Regions from separate parts of the Serratia rubidaea genome, predicted to be linked through region 4. Evidence: predicted binding sites of a transcription regulator. Region 4 holds the regulator's gene; each other region holds the start of a gene.
What was found. Region 4 encodes PhoB, which activates phosphate uptake and scavenging genes when phosphate is short. Its sites were predicted from a motif close to CTGTCATAAAACTGNCNNAT; they were not measured.
Positions count from the first base shown of each region.

Region 1 (4,213 bases), 2.1 Mb from region 4:
TCGCCGAGCAGACTGCCGAGCGCATCGCCGCCCATCCGCGCATTGTTGCCGCCGACAGCGTCGCGGCGTTTCTCTCTTTTGACGGCGAGCTGGATACCCGCCCGCTGATCGAGCGCCTGTGGCGCATGGGCAAGCGGCTTTATCTGCCGGTGCTGCACCCGTTCAGCCCGGGGAATCTGCTGTTCTTGCACTATCATGCCGGCAGCGTGCTGCGCCCCAACCGCTTTAATATTCTCGAGCCTGAACTGGACGTGCGTAACGTGCTGCCAACCTCGCAGCTGGCGGTCATTCTGGCGCCGTTGGTGGCGTTCGACGCTCAGGGGCAGCGCCTGGGTATGGGCGGCGGCTTCTATGACCGCACGCTGCAGCAGTGGCAGCACGGCGGCCCCTATCCGATCGGACTGGCGCACGACTGTCAGCAGGTGGAGAGCATCCCGAGCGAACACTGGGATATCCCGCTGCCGGAGATCGTCACCCCGTCCAAAGTCTGGGCCTGGCAAATCGCCCAATAGCAAAAGGCCGGGACAAGCCCGGCCTTTTTATCAGCGCTGAAACGCGAATCAGAACAGCAGGCGGGCGCGAATGGTGCCGGCAATGGCCTTCATCCGCTGCAGCGCTGCGTCGGCGCGTTCGGTTTCCGCTTCGATATCAATCACCACATAACCAATTTCCGGGCCGGTCTGCAGATACTGCGCGGCGATGTTAACGCCCTCTTCGGCAAAGATCTGGTTAATCTGGGTCAGCACGCCGGGGCGGTTTTCATGGATATGCAGCAGGCGGCTGGCGTTCGGGCTGTGCGCCGGCAGCGACACTTCCGGGAAGTTAACCGCTGACAGCGTAGAGCCGTTATCGGAATACTTCGCCAGTTTACCGGCCACTTCATCGCCGATATTTTCCTGCGCTTCCTGCGTGGAGCCGCCGATGTGCGGCGTCAGGATCACATTGTCAAACTCGCACAGCGGCGAATTGAACGGATCGCTGTTGGTCGCCGGCTCTTCCGGGAACACGTCGATCGCCGCGCCCGCCAGGTGCTTGCTGGACAGGGCTTCGCACAGCGCCGGAATATCGACGACGGTGCCGCGGGAGGCGTTGATCAGGATCGAGCCTGGCTTCATCAGCGCCATCTCGTCCTTGCCCATCATGTTCTTGGTCGATGGCGTTTCCGGCACGTGCAGGGTAACGACGTCGCTCATATTCAGCAGGTCGGACAGATGACGCACCTGCTGCGCGTTACCCAGCGGCAGTTTGTTCTCAATATCGTAGAAGAACACCTTCATCCCCAGCCCTTCGGCCAGAATGCCCAGCTGGGTGCCGATATGGCCGTAGCCGATAATGCCCAGTTTCTTGCCGCGCGCCTCGTACGAGCCTACGGCCAGTTTGTTCCACACGCCGCGGTGCGCCTTGGCGTTGGCCGACGGGACGCCGCGCAGCATCAGCAGCAGCTCGCCCAGCACCATTTCGGCGACGGATCGGGTATTGGAGAAAGGTGCGTTAAACACCGGGATGCCGCGTTTGGTCGCCGCTTTCAAATCCACCTGGTTGGTGCCGATGCAGAAGCAGCCTACCGCCACCAGTTTCTCGGCCGCGGCGAAGATTTCTTCGCTCAGATGCGTGCGCGATCGGATACCGATGAAATGCGCATCGCGGATCGATGCCTTGAGTGACTCGGTGTCTAACGCACCTTTGTGATATTCAATGTTGGTATAACCGGCAGCGCGCAGATTATCCACCGTGCTTTGATGAACCCCTTCCACTAACAGGAATTTAATCCTGTCTTTCTCCAATGATACTTTTGCCATTTACCCGACCCTATGTTCAGACTTCAGAAGCGGCTGTCCCCTCTTCCGCTCGCGGGCGCCCCGCAGGGTTTTCACCTTGCCGGCAGCCGGATGACGGGAAGAGATAAAACAGCTCGACCACCAACATAGCAAAAATAACGCGGGCGGCAATACAAACGATTGCTCAGCCCGTGGCGCAAGGGGCAGTTCAGGCAGCGGATTCTGGTTGAAAATGCCATGCAGGCAGAATTTGGCAGCAGCTTAGCCGAGGTTATGACAAAAATGTGATATATGTCACCAAATTTGGCGAATTAAAGAAAAGATGTTTTCTGCTGAGAATTATGCCGGCAACGGGCCGCGCCGGACGACGCAGCCCGCATCTGCGGCCGCAGGTTATTCGACCACTTTGACGCCGTCTGCGGTGCCGACCAGCGCCACATCGGCGCCGCGGTTGGCGAACAGCCCGACGGTAACCACGCCGGCGATGCCGTTAATTTTGTTCTCCAACGCCACCGCATCGGTGATGCTCAGGTTGTGCACGTCGAGGATCACGTTGCCGTTGTCGGTGACCACGTTCTGACGATACTCCGGCAGGCCGCCCAATTTCACCAGCTCGCGCGCCACGTAGGAGCGCGCCATCGGGATCACTTCGACCGGCAGCGGAAACTTGCCCAGCACGTCCACCTGCTTGGAGGCATCCACAATGCAGATAAACTTGCGGGCGATGGCGGCGATGATTTTTTCCCGCGTCAGCGCTGCGCCGCCGCCCTTGATCATCTGCATATGGCCGTTAATTTCGTCCGCGCCGTCGACGTAGATATCCAGCGAATCCACTTCGTTGCTGTCGAATACGTGAATGCCGAGGCTTTTCAGCTTGGCGGTGGAGGCGTCGGAGCTGGACACCGCACCCTCAATTTGATCCTTGATAGACCCCAGCGCGTCAATAAAGTGAGCGGCGGTCGACCCGGTGCCCACGCCGACGATGGTGCCCGGCTTCACGTATTCCAGCGCCGCCCAGCCTACCGCTTTTTTCAGTTCATCCTGCGTCATGCTATTTTCCATTGCCTATATACGAAAACGTATGCGTATTATAGGGTAAATCGCTCCGCTGCATGCAGGTATGGATCGCAAATTGTGGCCCGTGCACGCCTGACGTCACGCCTGCTCGGTGATGCAAGCGGCGCTATTTAAGGTATAGTGCCAGAAACCATTAACATTAAGGGATATCTCTCCGATGAAACGCCCAGACTACAGAACGCTACAAGCGCTGGACGCGGTGATCCGTGAACGCGGCTTCGAACGCGCGGCACAAAAACTTTGCATCACCCAATCGGCGGTATCTCAACGCATCAAACAGCTGGAAAACCTGTTTGGCCAGCCGCTGTTGGTCCGCACCGTGCCGCCGCGCCCCACCGAGCAGGGGCAGAAACTGCTGGCGCTGCTGCACCAGGTGGAACTGCTGGAAGAGGAGTGGCTGGGCAACGATACCGGCGTCGATACGCCGCTGCTGCTGTCGCTGGCGGTCAACGCCGACAGTCTGGCGACCTGGCTGCTGCCGGCGTTAAAACCGGTGCTGGCCGACTCGCCGATCCGTCTGAACCTGCAGGTGGAAGATGAAACCCGCACCCAGGAGCGCCTGCGCCGCGGCGAAGTGGTCGGCGCGGTCAGTATTCAGCCGCAGCCGCTGCCCAGCTGTCTGGTCGATCAACTGGGCGCGCTGGACTATCTGTTCGTCGCCTCGCCGGATTTTGCCGAGCGCTACTTCCCGAACGGCGTCACCCGCTCGGCGCTGCTGAAAGCGCCGGCCGTCGCCTTCGATCATCTGGACGACATGCATCAGGCCTTCCTGCAGCAAAACTTCGATCTCTCGCCGGGCAGCGTGCCCTGCCATATCGTTAACTCGTCGGAGGCCTTTGTGCAGCTGGCGCGTCAGGGCACCACCTGTTGTATGATCCCGCACCTGCAGATCGAGAAGGAGCTGGCGTCCGGCGAACTGATCGATTTGACCCCGGGGCTGTTCCAGCGCCGGATGCTGTTCTGGCACCGCTTCGCGCCGGAAAGCCGCATGATGCGCAAAGTGACCGACGCCCTGCTGGAGCACGGCCGCCAGGTGCTGCGCCAGGATTAAAAAAGGCGCCGTTACCGGCGCCCTGCTGTACTGTCTGCGGCTTACTGCGCGCCGCCGCGCTGCAGTTCAAACACCACGTCAACCTGATCGTCAAAATGGATGCTCTGCTGCTCATAGGTCTGCGCGGCGCTGGTTTCCGGCGCGGCGCTGGCGGCCTTATACATCCGGGCAACCGGCATCGGCTGATAGTTGGCGACGTGGTAGCGGATGCTGTACACCGGCCCCAGCTTGGCCTTAAAGCCCTGGGCCAGCGACGCCGCCTGCTGGGTGGCGTTCTCAATCGCCTGCTGGCGAGCCTTCTGCCGGT
Region 1 is NZ_CP065640.1:499,324-503,536, forward strand. It holds gene I6G83_RS02290 (5-formyltetrahydrofolate cyclo-ligase) at 1-512, shown strand, start outside; gene serA (phosphoglycerate dehydrogenase) at 561-1,799, opposite strand; gene rpiA (ribose-5-phosphate isomerase RpiA) at 2,172-2,828, opposite strand; gene I6G83_RS02305 (LysR family transcriptional regulator ArgP) at 3,013-3,906, shown strand; gene I6G83_RS02310 (oxidative stress defense protein) at 3,948-4,213, opposite strand, start outside.
Region 1: the regulator PhoB is predicted to act here: its motif matches at 2,050-2,069, upstream of serA (phosphoglycerate dehydrogenase).

Region 2 (4,213 bases), 820 kb from region 4:
TATAAATCACGTCGTACAGCTGGTTGACGTCGGTGACGTACTTCGGCAGCGCGTCGGCGCGGATGGTGAACGGATGCACTGCCAGCTTGTTGGCGTGCGCCTCTTTCACCATGTCGGTCAGTACGATATGGCCCGGTTTGGACTTCTCTGCTTCCACCAGCATGTGGTAGTCAGGCCCGATGCCGTCGGCATACTGGGCGATCTGCTTCATCGCGCCCGGCTTGAACATCCAGTCATAGTCGTAGTTGACCCACTTGCCGTCGGCGTTCTGCTCGTAGGTTTCATTCCAGTCGTTATAGGCGATCAGCTGCACCAGCTTCAGATCCATGCCCAGCTTCGGCTCCAGCTCGGTTTTGATGCGTTTCAGCTCGTTGGCGTCGAAGCACTGCAGGTAGACGTTATCGTTCTTACCGGTGTAGCCGTACTGCTTCAGCACCGCCAGCACTTTGCTGGAGATGTCTTTCCCTTCCTGCTGGTGGAACCACGGCGCCTTGATTTCCGGATAGATGCCGATGTTCTTGCCGGTTGAGTGGTTCAGGCCCTGCACGAATTCAATCTCTTCCTGGAAGGTGTGGACGCGGAAGTCGGATTTACCCATCGGGAAGCGGCCCGGGTAGCTCTGCACCTGCTTGCCGTCTTTGATATCAAAGCCTTCGGTGAACTTCAGCGATTTGATTTCGGCCAGGGTAAAGTCGATGGCGTAGTAGCGCCCGTCTTTGCGCGCGCGGTCCGGGAAGCGTTTGGCGACGTCGGTCACGCGGTCCAGGTAGTGATCGTGCAGCACCACCAGTTCGTCATCCTTAGTCATCACCAGGTCCTGCTCGAGGAAATCTGCACCCTGTGCGTAGGCCATGGCCTTGGCCGGCAGCGTGTGCTCCGGCAGGTAGCCGCTGGCGCCGCGGTGGGCGATCACCACCTTGTCGGCGGCAAAGGCGGCGCTGCTCATGGTTGTCGCCAGAATAATCCCTGACAGCAGGGCTTTAACGTGAGTCCGCATAGTCTTCTCCTTAAGTGGCAGGGTAGCCGTGGGCGGCATCGTTGCCAGTGAGTGGGAATAAAAAGGCCGCGGTGCGGCGGCCTTTTAGGATAGTGCATGATTTTCGTGACGATTAGTCGCGTTTGGCCGCAACTTCTGCGTGATGTTTCTTCTCGTTCAGCATGGTCAGCAGCAGCAGGATGACTGCGGCGATGCTGCCGCCGATCATCACCATAAAGCCGCCGTCCCAACCGAAGAAGTCCACGGTGTAGCCGACGATGGCGCTGGCGGCGACCGAGCCGCCCAGGTAACCGAACAGGCCGGTGAAGCCGGCGGCGGTGCCTGCGGCTTTCTTCGGCGCCAGTTCCAGCGCGTGCAGGCCGATCAGCATCACCGGGCCGTAAATCAGGAAGCCGATAACCAGCATACAGATCATGTCGATCGTCGGGTTGCCCGCCGGGTTCATCCAGAAGACGATGGTGGCGATGGTCACCAGCGTCATAAAGAAGACGCCGGTGGCGCCGCGGTTGCCTTTAAACACTTTATCCGACATCCAACCGCACAGCAGGGTGCCCGGAATACCGGCATATTCGTACAGGAAGTAGGCCCAGGAGGACTTATCCAGCGCGAAGTGCTTCACCTCTTTCAGGTAGGTCGGCGACCAGTCCAGAATGCCGTAGCGCAGCAGGTAAACGAACACGTTGGCGACCGCGATATACCACAGCAGCTTGTTCGGCAGGATGTACTGCATAAAGATCTGCTTGGCGGTCAGCTCTTCTTCCGCTTTCTCGCTGTAATCGTCCGGGTAGTCGTTTTTATACTCTTCCACCGGCGGCAGGCCGCAGGACTGCGGCGTATCGCGCATCAGGCCGAAGGCGATCAGGGCCACCAGAATGGCGCCGAAGGCCGGCATATACAGCGCGGCGTGCCAGTCGTTGAACCAGGCCATGCCGAGCAGGAACAGCAGCGGCGGCAGACCGCCGCCGACGTTGTGGGCGCAGTTCCAGACGGAGACGATCTGGCCGCGTTCTTTCTGCGACCACCAGTGCACCATGGTGCGGCCGCACGGCGGCCAGCCCATGCCCTGGAACCAGCCGCACAGGAACAGCAGCACGAACATCACGGCGATGCTGGAGGTGGCCCACGGAACGAAGCCCATAAACAGCATGACGCAGGCGGCCAGGATCAGACCGGCGGGCAGGAAGACGCGCGGGTTAGAGCGGTCGGACACCGAGCCCATGATAAATTTGGAAAAACCGTAAGCGATGGAGATCCCTGACAGGGCGAAGCCCAGATCGCCGCGGCTGAAGCCTTCTTCGATCAGATAAGGCATCGCCAGGGTGAAGTTCTTACGCACCAGATAGTACGCGGCGTAGCCGAAGAAAATTCCCATAAAAATTTGCCAGCGCAGTCGGCGATAGAGCGGATCTACCTTGTCGACCGGCACACGAGCAATGTGTGCGGCTGGCTTAAAAATACTCAACATGAGCGCCTCCGATGGCTTTATCAGTTATGACACGCTCAGAGCAGGCGTTCTGAGTCGTGTTTGAGCGGATGTTTGGGTGTTGCTTTTTGTTCTATAACGAGCGCCATGCTAGACAAAACCCCTGGTTGGCTCTGTGATGGATGGCGCATTTGTTACACTTTTATAAAACAACGGCGAATTTTGAGCGATTCGTTAACGTTATGAAATAGAGAAAAGCAAAAAAGTCGTGATAGCGATCACATAAGTGGACTTTTATGGACATTTCTCTTTCGTTTTATGTTCGTTATTGTTCCTTATCAAACAAAGCCCGCACGAACTGTGGATCAATAGCCCCATCATCAGCGTCATTGGGGGTGGAAATGAGCCACGCTGCACCGGTAACTGAAACGGATGTCATCATTATAGGCGGCGGCGCGACCGGCGCCGGTATTGCCCGCGACTGCGCGCGCCGCGGCATACGCTGCCTGCTGCTGGAACGTCACGATATCGCCACCGGCGCCACCGGGCGCAACCACGGCCTGCTGCACAGCGGCGCGCGCTATGCGGTGACCGACGGCGAGTCCGCCCGCGAATGCATTGAAGAAAACCGTATCCTGAAGCGTATTGCGCATCACTGCATTGAACGCAGCGATGGCCTGTTCATTACGCTGCCGCAGGATTCGCTGGCGTATCAGCAGCAGTTTATTCAGGCCTGTCAGCAGGCCGGCATTGACGCCCAGGCGATCGACCCGCAGCTGGCGCTAAGCCTGGAGCCGGCGGCCAACCCGGCGCTGATCGGCGCAGTGCGGGTGCCGGACGGCACGGTGGATCCCTTCCGGCTGACCGCGGCCAACATGCTGGATGCGCGCGAACAGGGCGCGCAGATCCTGACCTACCATCAGGTGGTGGGGCTGCTGCGCGTGGGCGATCGCGTGCGCGGCGTGCGCGTTTACGACCATCAGCAGCGGCGGCAGTATGAAATTCGCGCTGAGGTGGTGGTCAACGCCGCCGGCATCTGGGGCCAGCAGATCGCCGAATACGCCGATCTGCGCGTGCGCATGTTCCCGGCAAAGGGGGCGCTGCTGATCCTCGGCCACCGCATCAATAACATGGTGATCAACCGCTGCCGCAAACCGGCGGACGCCGACATTCTGGTGCCGGGCGATACCATCTCGCTGATCGGCACCACCTCGACGCACATTGATTACGACCAGATCGACAACATGCTGGTGACGCCGCAGGAAGTGGATACGCTGATGCGCGAAGGGGCGCTGCTGGCGCCCGCGATGGCGCAAACCCGCATTCTGCGCGCCTACGCCGGCGTGCGGCCGCTGGTGGCCAGCGACGACGACCCGTCCGGGCGCAACGTCAGCCGCGGCATCGTGCTGCTCGATCACGCGCAGCGCGACGGCCTGGAAGGCTTTATCACCATCACCGGCGGCAAACTGATGACCTACCGGCTGATGGCGGAGTGGGCCACCGATCTGGTGTGCGAAAAACTCGGCGTCAGCGCCCGCTGCACCACCGCCGAACAGGCGCTGCCCGGCTCGCGCCAGTCGGCGGAGGAGACCGTGCGCCGCGTGGTGTCGCTGCCGGCCAGCATCCGCGGTTCGGCGGTGTATCGTCACGGCGACCGCGCCGCTCTGGTGCCGGCCGAAAACCGTCTTGATACCAGCCTGGTGTGTGAATGCGAAGCGGTAACCGCCGGTGAGGTGCGCTACGCGGTGGAGTCGCTGACGGTGAATAACCTGGTGGATTTACGCCGCCGCACC
Region 2 is NZ_CP065640.1:1,741,733-1,745,945, forward strand. It holds gene glpQ (glycerophosphodiester phosphodiesterase) at 1-997, opposite strand, end outside; gene glpT (glycerol-3-phosphate transporter) at 1,110-2,462, opposite strand; gene glpA (anaerobic glycerol-3-phosphate dehydrogenase subunit A) at 2,822-4,213, shown strand, end outside.
Region 2: the regulator PhoB is predicted to act here: its motif matches at 2,612-2,631, upstream of glpT (glycerol-3-phosphate transporter).

Region 3 (4,213 bases), 1.1 Mb from region 4:
TCGTTCTTGGCCAGACGCATAATCATCAGTTTCGACAGCGCCAGCACGATAAAGGTGATCACAAACAGAATCAGCCCCAGCTCCATCAGCGCCGCGGTGTGCAGCCCGGATTCCGCTTCGGCGAATTCATTCGCCAGCGCCGAGGTAATGCTGTTGCCCGGCATATACAGCGACGCGCTGTCGAGCTGGTAGGTGTTGCCGATAATAAAGGTCACCGCCATGGTTTCCCCCAGCGCACGTCCCAGCCCCAGCATCACGCCGCCAATCACGCCGTTTTTGGTAAACGGCAGCACGATGCGCCAGATCACTTCCCAGGTGGTGCAGCCGATGCCATAGGCCGACTCTTTCATCATCACCGGCGTTTGCTCGAACACGTCGCGCATAACCGCGGCGATATACGGGATGATCATGATCGCCAGAATCACCCCGGCGGCCAGGATGCCGATGCCGAAGGCCGGGCCGGCAAACAGTTCGCCGACAATCGGAATGCCGGACAGCACGTTGCCCACCGGCGTCTGGAAGTATTCGGCAAACAGCGGGGCGAAGACAAACAGCCCCCACATGCCGTAGACAATGCTCGGGATCGCCGCCAGCAGCTCAATGGCGACGCCCAGCGGACGCTTCAGCCAATTCGGCGCCAGCTCGGTCAGGAACAGCGCAATGCCGAAGCTGACCGGCACCGCGATAATCAGCGCGATCAGCGAGGTGACGATGGTGCCGTAAATCGGCACCAGCGCGCCAAACTGTTCCGCCGGCGCATCCCAGTCTTTGGTCCACAGGAAGGCGAAGCCGAATTTCTGGATGCTCGGCCAGGAGGCGAAAATCAGCGAAACGATTATGCCGCCCAGCAGCAATAGGGTAATCAGCGCAGCCAGCCTAACCAGCGCACTGAAGATGACATCGCCGTTTTTACTCGGCGCTTTGATGGTCGGCTTGTACTCAGCCATAAATTACTCTTCTGTTTAAAGCTTGGAGGGCCCGGCGAACCGGGCCCCGACAGAAATGCCTCGGCCGTTTAGTACAGCGCTTTACCGGCGCTGTCTTTCACGTTGGTTTTCCATGCGGCGCGCACCTGCTCGATCACTTCCTCAGGCAGTACGGCATAATCCAGCGCTTTGGCCTGCTCACCGCCTGACTTGTACGCCCAGTCAAAGAACTTCAGCACTTCGGTGCCCTGCTCCGGCTTTTTCTGCGCCTTATGCACCAGGATGAAGGTGGTGGAGGTAATCGGCCAGGCGTTGTCGCCTTTCTGGTTAGTCAGGTCCTGCGCGAAGGTTTTGCTCCAGTCCGCGCCTTTGGCGGCGGCGCTGAAGGCGTCTTCGGTCGGGCTGACCGGCTTACCGTCGGCGGAGACCAGCTTGGTGTACGCCAGGTTATTCTGTTTGGCGTAGGCATATTCAACGTAGCCGATAGAGCCAGGCAGGCGCTGAACGAAGGCGGCAATGCCGTCGTTGCCTTTACCGCCCAGGCCGGTCGGCCAGTTCACCGTAGAACCGGCGCCCACTTTCTCTTTCCACTTCGCATTCACTTTCGCCAGGTAGCTGGTGAAGACGAAGGAGGTGCCGGAACCGTCAGCGCGGCGCACTACGGCGATGTTCTGCTCCGGCAGCTTCACGCCCGGGTTCAGCTTGGCAATCGCCGGGTCATTCCATTTTTTGATGTTGCCCAGGTAGATATCGCCCAGCGTCTGGCCGTCCAGCGTCAGATCGCCGGATTTGATGCCGGGGATATTCACCGCCAGCACCACGCCGCCAATCACGGTCGGGAACTGGAACAGGCCGTCGGCCGCCAGTTTTTCGTCGGACAGCGGGGCGTCAGAGGCGCCAAAGTCAACGGTATTGGCGACGATCTGCTTCACGCCGCCGGAGGAGCCGATCCCCTGATAGTTAACTTTGTTGCCGGTTTCTTTTTGATAGGAATCTGCCCACTTGGCATACACCGGCGCGGGGAATGTCGCGCCTGCACCGGTCAGGCTGGCGGCAGCGAACGCGGACACAGAGGCCATGGAGAAAGTCGCTGCGACAATACTGGCGACGGTGGTACGCATCAGTTTCATAATCCCTCCTAAGGGGCATCAAAAATCGATTTCAAATCGTTTTCATCAGAGTAAGTATTGCTGCAGGAGGGAAAATAGGACAGTTTGGTGACAGTAAAATGTATGAAATATGACAGTTATATGACACTAGATAATAAAACAGCATAACTCATTGATTATACTAAGTTCCGAATATGACATCTCTCACGTAGTACTAAAATGAAAGGATCTCAAATGAAAAACGTATTTATCTTATCGGCGCTTGGCCTGTCTCTGCTGGCTTCTGCCAACGTTATGGCGGCGGAAGGACTCATGCCCGATCGTGAAAGGTCCTCAGCCACATACGGCGATCGGATTCTATTCCAAGGCAATTATAATACTTACAGAACCTCCAACTATGCCCTGAGTGATTTGGAAAAATTTGAAAGTAAGTTGCAGGAGCATGAAAATGAGCTGAAACAGCTGCGGGATGAAAACAGGAATAAGGATCGTCAGATCGATGAGCTGAAACGTTCGTTGCAGGAACTGAGCAATAAGGTGAAAGGCTAGCGAATAAACAAGCCGGCGCTGAGGCCGGCTTGTTATTACGCGGCGTTCACTTTTCCACGCGCAAGACTGCGAAACCGTCCCAGCCTTTCTCGCCAACCGTCTGAAATGCGGTGCCGCTTAATGCCGGCATATTTTGCACCGCCTCCAGCGCCTGGCGGATGCCTTCGGCATGAACATCGCGCCGAGCCGCGACGATAGCTCCCCCGCGCACCACATTATCCATGATGATTACGCTGCCCGTGCGGCTCAGCTTGATCGCCCACTGCAGGTACAGCAGGCTATTTTGTTTATCGGCGTCGATAAACGTCAGATCGAACGGCGGCTGTGACTGCAGCGTCGGCAGCGTCTGCGCCGCGGCGCCCACCACAATCGACACCCGATCCAGCAAGCCGGCGCGCTGAAGATTTTCCTGCGCCACCGCCGCATTGGCCGGCTCTTTTTCCAGCGTCACCACGCGCCCGTCCTCCGGCAGCGCGCGGGCAAGATATTGCGTGCTAAAACCACCCAGCGTACCAATTTCCAATACCCGGCGCGCCCCGCTGATTTGCGCCATCAGCGTCAGAAACTGTCCCTGCAGCGGTGAGACATCAAACGCCGGCAGACCACGCTCGGCATTCAACGCCAAGGTTTGCGTCAAATTATCATCCTGACACGCCAAACAGCGTTCCAGATATTCATCTACCTCCTGCCACGCATGCTGCATATCCGCCCCCTCAACGTTGCACCGCCTTGAGTATAGTTCAGCGATTTTTTGCCATAAAAAATCCGGTGCACCATTTCACACGGTGCACCGGATTAATCAGCAAAAAAGCGACGGTTTTACTCGACGGTTACCGACTTCGCCAGGTTGCGCGGCTGGTCCACGTCGGTGCCTTTAATCAGCGCCACGTGGTAAGACAGCAGTTGCAGCGGCACGGTGTAGAAGATCGGCGCGACGATCTCTTCCACGTGCGGCAGCGGGATAATGGTCATCCCTTCGCTGCTGACAAAACCGGCGTCCTGATCGGCAAACACGTACAGCTGGCCGCCACGCGCGCGCACCTCTTCGATGTTGGATTTCAGTTTTTCCAACAGCTCGTTGTTCGGCGCCACCACGATCACCGGCATATCGGCGTCAATCAGCGCCAGCGGGCCGTGCTTCAGCTCGCCGGCCGCGTAGGCCTCGGCGTGAATATAGGAGATCTCCTTCAGCTTCAGCGCCCCTTCCATGGCGATCGGATACTGATCGCCGCGGCCGAGGAACAGCGCATGATGCTTATCGGAGAAGCCTTCCGCCAGCGCCTCGATGTTTTTATCCAGCGACAGCATCTGTTCAATGCGCGCAGGCAGCGCCTGCAGGCCGTGCACGATATCGTGTTCGACGCTTTCCGCCATGCCTTTCAGGCGGCCCAGACGCGCCACCAGCATCAACAGCACGGTTAACTGGGTGGTGAAGGCTTTGGTGGACGCTACGCCGATTTCGGTGCCGGCCTTGGTCATCAGCGCCATATCGGATTCACGCACCAGCGACGAGCCGGCCACGTTGCACACCGCCAGCGACGCCAGGTAGCCCAGCTGTTTGGACAGACGCAGCGCCGCCAGGGTATCTGCGGTTTCGCCGGACTGCGACAGGGTGATGATCAGGCTGCC
Region 3 is NZ_CP065640.1:1,485,056-1,489,268, reverse strand. It holds gene pstC (phosphate ABC transporter permease PstC) at 1-947, opposite strand, end outside; gene pstS (phosphate ABC transporter substrate-binding protein PstS) at 1,016-2,056, opposite strand; gene I6G83_RS06905 (hypothetical protein) at 2,270-2,584, shown strand; gene I6G83_RS06900 (O-methyltransferase) at 2,631-3,287, opposite strand; gene glmS (glutamine--fructose-6-phosphate transaminase (isomerizing)) at 3,404-4,213, opposite strand, start outside.
Region 3: the regulator PhoB is predicted to act here: its motif matches at 2,164-2,183, upstream of pstS (phosphate ABC transporter substrate-binding protein PstS).

Region 4 (4,213 bases):
GTCGCCACCTCAATATCCAGCCATACCGGCAGCTCGCCCTGATAATCGGCAAACTGCTGCAGCTGCCGTTCGATCTGCGCCAGATCGCCCTTGATCAGCTGCATCGGCTGGAAGAGCGGGACGGGCAGCGGGGTGACCTGCTGCAGCCCGCCGTCGGCGAAGTCGACCATAAACACGCTTTTGGCGTTGCCCAGCTCGTCAAAGCTGAGCGGGATCGGCGAGCCGCTGTAGCGGATATGCTCGCTTTTGGCCACCTGCTGCGCCCGGTGGATATGCCCCAGGGCGATATAGTCCGCCGGCGGAAAGGCCTGCGCCGGGAAGGCGTCCAGCGTGCCGATATAGATATCGCGCACCGAATCCGAGGTGGTGACGCCGACGGTGGTCAGGTGGCCGGTGGCGACGATCGGCAGCGTCAGGCCGAGCGCCTCGCGCTGCGCGCAGGCCGCCTGATACAGCGCCTGATAATGGTCGGCGATGGCTTCCTGCAGCGCCTGCTGCTTCTGCGTGCCGGATTCGCCGGCGCGGCTGGTCAGCAAATCGCGCGGACGCAGGAACGGGATGGCGCACAGCAGCGCGCCGGGCTGGCCGTCGCGTCGATTAAGCGTCACGATCTGCTGCCCGGCGTCGGGCTGCGCGTTGGCGATCACGGTGGTATTCAGACAGGAGAGCAGCTCGCGGGATTCATTCAGCGTCGCCACGGAGTCGTGGTTGCCGCCCAGCACCACCAGCTGGCAGCCGGTCTGCTGCAGTTCCACCACAAAGCGGTTGTACAGTTCGCGCGCGTAGCTCGGCGGCGAACCGGTATCAAACAGGTCGCCGGCGACGATCAACGCGTCCACCTGGTGCTGTTCGATCTGCGCAATCAGCCAGCGCAGAAATGCCTGATGCTCGGCGGCGCGGCTTTTGGTGAAAAAGTACTGACCCAAATGCCAGTCAGAGGTGTGTATCAGGCGCATGACTCTCCCGGGAATAGGCCGCCGTTTGGCCGGGGCGAAACGCGGCGGCGGTAAAACGTTGACGATGATTATACGGGTTGGCGGGTAAAAATATGCTATTTCTATCTATTCCGGCGGTTACGCGCCCGCCATGGTAAGAATCATTTATATTGTGAATGTTACTGAGTGGTTAATTTCATAAATCTGTCACAAAACTGACGCATAATGGCGCCCGCAAACAAATTGTGAACGCTAACACATTGGCAGGATTGACGATGGCAAGACGCATACTGGTGGTGGAAGACGAAGCGCCGATTCGCGAGATGGTGTGCTTTGTGTTGGAACAGAATGGTTACCAACCGTTGGAAGCCGAAGATTATGACAGTGCCGTAACGCGCCTGTCTGAGCCGTTCCCCGATTTAGTGTTGCTGGACTGGATGTTACCCGGCGGTTCCGGCATTCAATTTATCAAACATATGAAGCGCGAAGCGCTGACCCGCGACATTCCGGTGATGATGCTGACGGCGCGCGGCGAAGAGGAAGACCGGGTGCGCGGCCTGGAAGTCGGCGCCGACGATTACATCACCAAACCGTTCTCACCGAAGGAGCTGGTGGCGCGCATCAAGGCGGTGATGCGCCGTATTTCACCGATGGCGGTGGAAGAGGTGATCGAGATGCAGGGGCTGAGTCTCGACCCGTCATCGCACCGGGTGATGGCCAATGAACAGCCGCTGGATATGGGGCCCACCGAATTCAAACTGCTGCATTTCTTTATGACCCACCCGGAGCGCGTTTACAGCCGCGAACAGTTGCTTAATCACGTCTGGGGCACTAACGTTTATGTGGAAGACCGCACCGTTGATGTGCATATCCGCCGGCTGCGCAAGGCGTTGGAGAGCAGTGGTCATGACAAAATGGTTCAAACCGTTCGCGGCACAGGTTACCGCTTTTCAACGCGCTATTAACCGCGCCGCGTCGGAGAGCATGCCGTGCTAGAACGCCTTTCCTGGAAAAGGCTGGCTCTTGAGCTGGCCCTTTTTTGCCTGCCTGCCCTGCTGTTGGGGCTGATTTTCGGCTATCTCCCCTGGTTACTGCTGATCGCCGTGCTGGCGGCGCTGGGCTGGAACTTCTACAACCAGCTGAAGCTGTCCCACTGGCTGTGGGTCGACCGCAGCATGACGCCGCCGCCGGGCCGCTGGAGCTGGGAGCCGCTGTTTTACGGCCTGTACCAGATGCAGCAGCGCAACCGCCGGCGGCGGCGCGAACTGGCGCTGTTGATCAAACGCTTTCGCAGCGGTGCCGAATCGCTGCCGGATGCGGTGGTGATGACCACCGAAGAGGGCAATATTTTCTGGTGCAACGGGCTGGCGCAGCATCTGCTCGGCTTTCGCTGGCCGGAGGATAACGGCCAGCATATTCTCAACCTGCTGCGCTACCCGGAATTCAGCCACTATCTGCAACAGCAGTCCTTTGATAAACCCCTGACGCTGCAGCTGAATAATGAGCACTACGTGGAATTCCGCGTAATGCCGTATTCGGAAGGGCAGCTGCTGATGGTGGCGCGCGACGTGACGCAGATGCGCCAGCTGGAAGGGGCGCGGCGCAACTTCTTCGCCAACGTCAGCCACGAGCTGCGCACGCCGCTGACCGTGCTGCAGGGCTATCTGGAAATGATGGGCGACGACGAGCCGGACGGTTCGCTGCGCGGCAAGGCGCTGGCCACCATGCAGGAGCAAACCCGGCGCATGGACGGGCTGGTGAAGCAGCTGCTGACGCTGTCGCGCATCGAGGCGGCGCCGATTGTCGAGATGAATGAGACGGTGGACGTGCCCCTGATGCTGCGAGTGCTGCAGCGTGAGGCGCAGTCGCTCAGCGGCGGCCGGCATGAGATTCGTTTCCGCGTTAACGAGGCGCTGAAGGTCTACGGCAACGATGACCAGCTGCGCAGCGCGGTGTCCAACCTGGTGTATAACGCGGTGAATCACACGCCGGCAGGCACGTATATCGAGGTAAGCTGGCAGCGGACGCCGCAGGGGGCGCAGTTCCAGGTCAGCGACAACGGGCCGGGCATCGCCGCCGAGCACCTGCCGCGCCTGACCGAGCGCTTTTACCGCGTGGACAAGGCGCGTTCGCGGCAGACCGGCGGCAGCGGGCTGGGGCTGGCGATCGTCAAGCACGCCCTCAGCCATCACGATGCGCGCCTGGAGGTGCTCAGCGAGCCGGGCAGCGGCACCCGCTTTATCTTTACCCTGCCTAACCGGTTGATTGTACCGGGCGCTTTGTCAGAGAATGCGCTGAACAATTAATGTGTGAGGCACCGCTATGCGACTGACCCGAGGGATAGGGCTCTGCCTGCTGTTACTGTGCAGCTTCGGCCTGCGGGCGCAGCCGGACGGCATGCTGTCCGGCAATCTTTCCAGCGTCGGTTCCGACACGCTGGCGAACCTGATGTCGCTGTGGGCGCAGGATTTCAGCCAGCACTACCCGAATATCAACCTGCAGATGCAGGCCGCCGGTTCATCGACCGCGCCGACGGCGCTGGCCGCCGGCGCCGCGCAGCTGGGGCCGATGAGCCGGCCGATGAAGGCGGCGGAGCTGGCGGCGTTTGAGCAGCGCTACGGCTATGCGCCGCTGGCGGTGCCGGTGGCGGTGGATGCGCTGGTGGTGCTGGTGCATCAGGACAACCCGCTGCCGGGGCTGAACCTTGGCCAACTGGATCAGATTTTCTCCGCCACTCGCCGCTGCGGCGCCGCTGCGGCGCTGGACAACTGGGGCCAGCTGGCGCTGCCGGGCGCCTGGGCGCAGCGCAGCATTCAGCGCTTTGGCCGCAACTCGGCTTCCGGCACCTACGGCTATTTCAAACTGCGCGCGCTGTGCGGCGGCGACTTTATGGCGCGGGTGAACGAGCTGCCCGGCTCGGCGTCGGTGGTGCAGGCGGTGTCCGGGTCGCTGAACAGCATCGGCTACGCCAGCATCGGTTTTCGCGCCAGCGGCGTCCGACTGTTGCCGCTGGCGGAGCGGGGCGATCGCTACGTGCCGCCCAGCGTCGCCAACGTGCGCAACGGCAGCTATCCGCTGGCGCGCTATCTGTATATCTACATCAACAAAGCGCCGCAGCGGCCGCTGGAGCCGCTGACGGCGGCGTTTCTTGACCGGGTGCTGTCCGCGCAGGGGCAGGCGCTGGTGAATCAGGACGGTTATCTGCCGCTGTCGCCGGAAACCCTGCGTAAAACCCGCCTTGAATTGGGGCTGAAGTAGCCGCCTCCGCCGCCGTACGC
Region 4 is NZ_CP065640.1:2,558,079-2,562,291, forward strand. It holds gene sbcD (exonuclease subunit SbcD) at 1-956, opposite strand, end outside; gene phoB (phosphate response regulator transcription factor PhoB) at 1,211-1,900, shown strand; gene phoR (phosphate regulon sensor histidine kinase PhoR) at 1,925-3,241, shown strand; gene I6G83_RS11900 (PstS family phosphate ABC transporter substrate-binding protein) at 3,258-4,193, shown strand.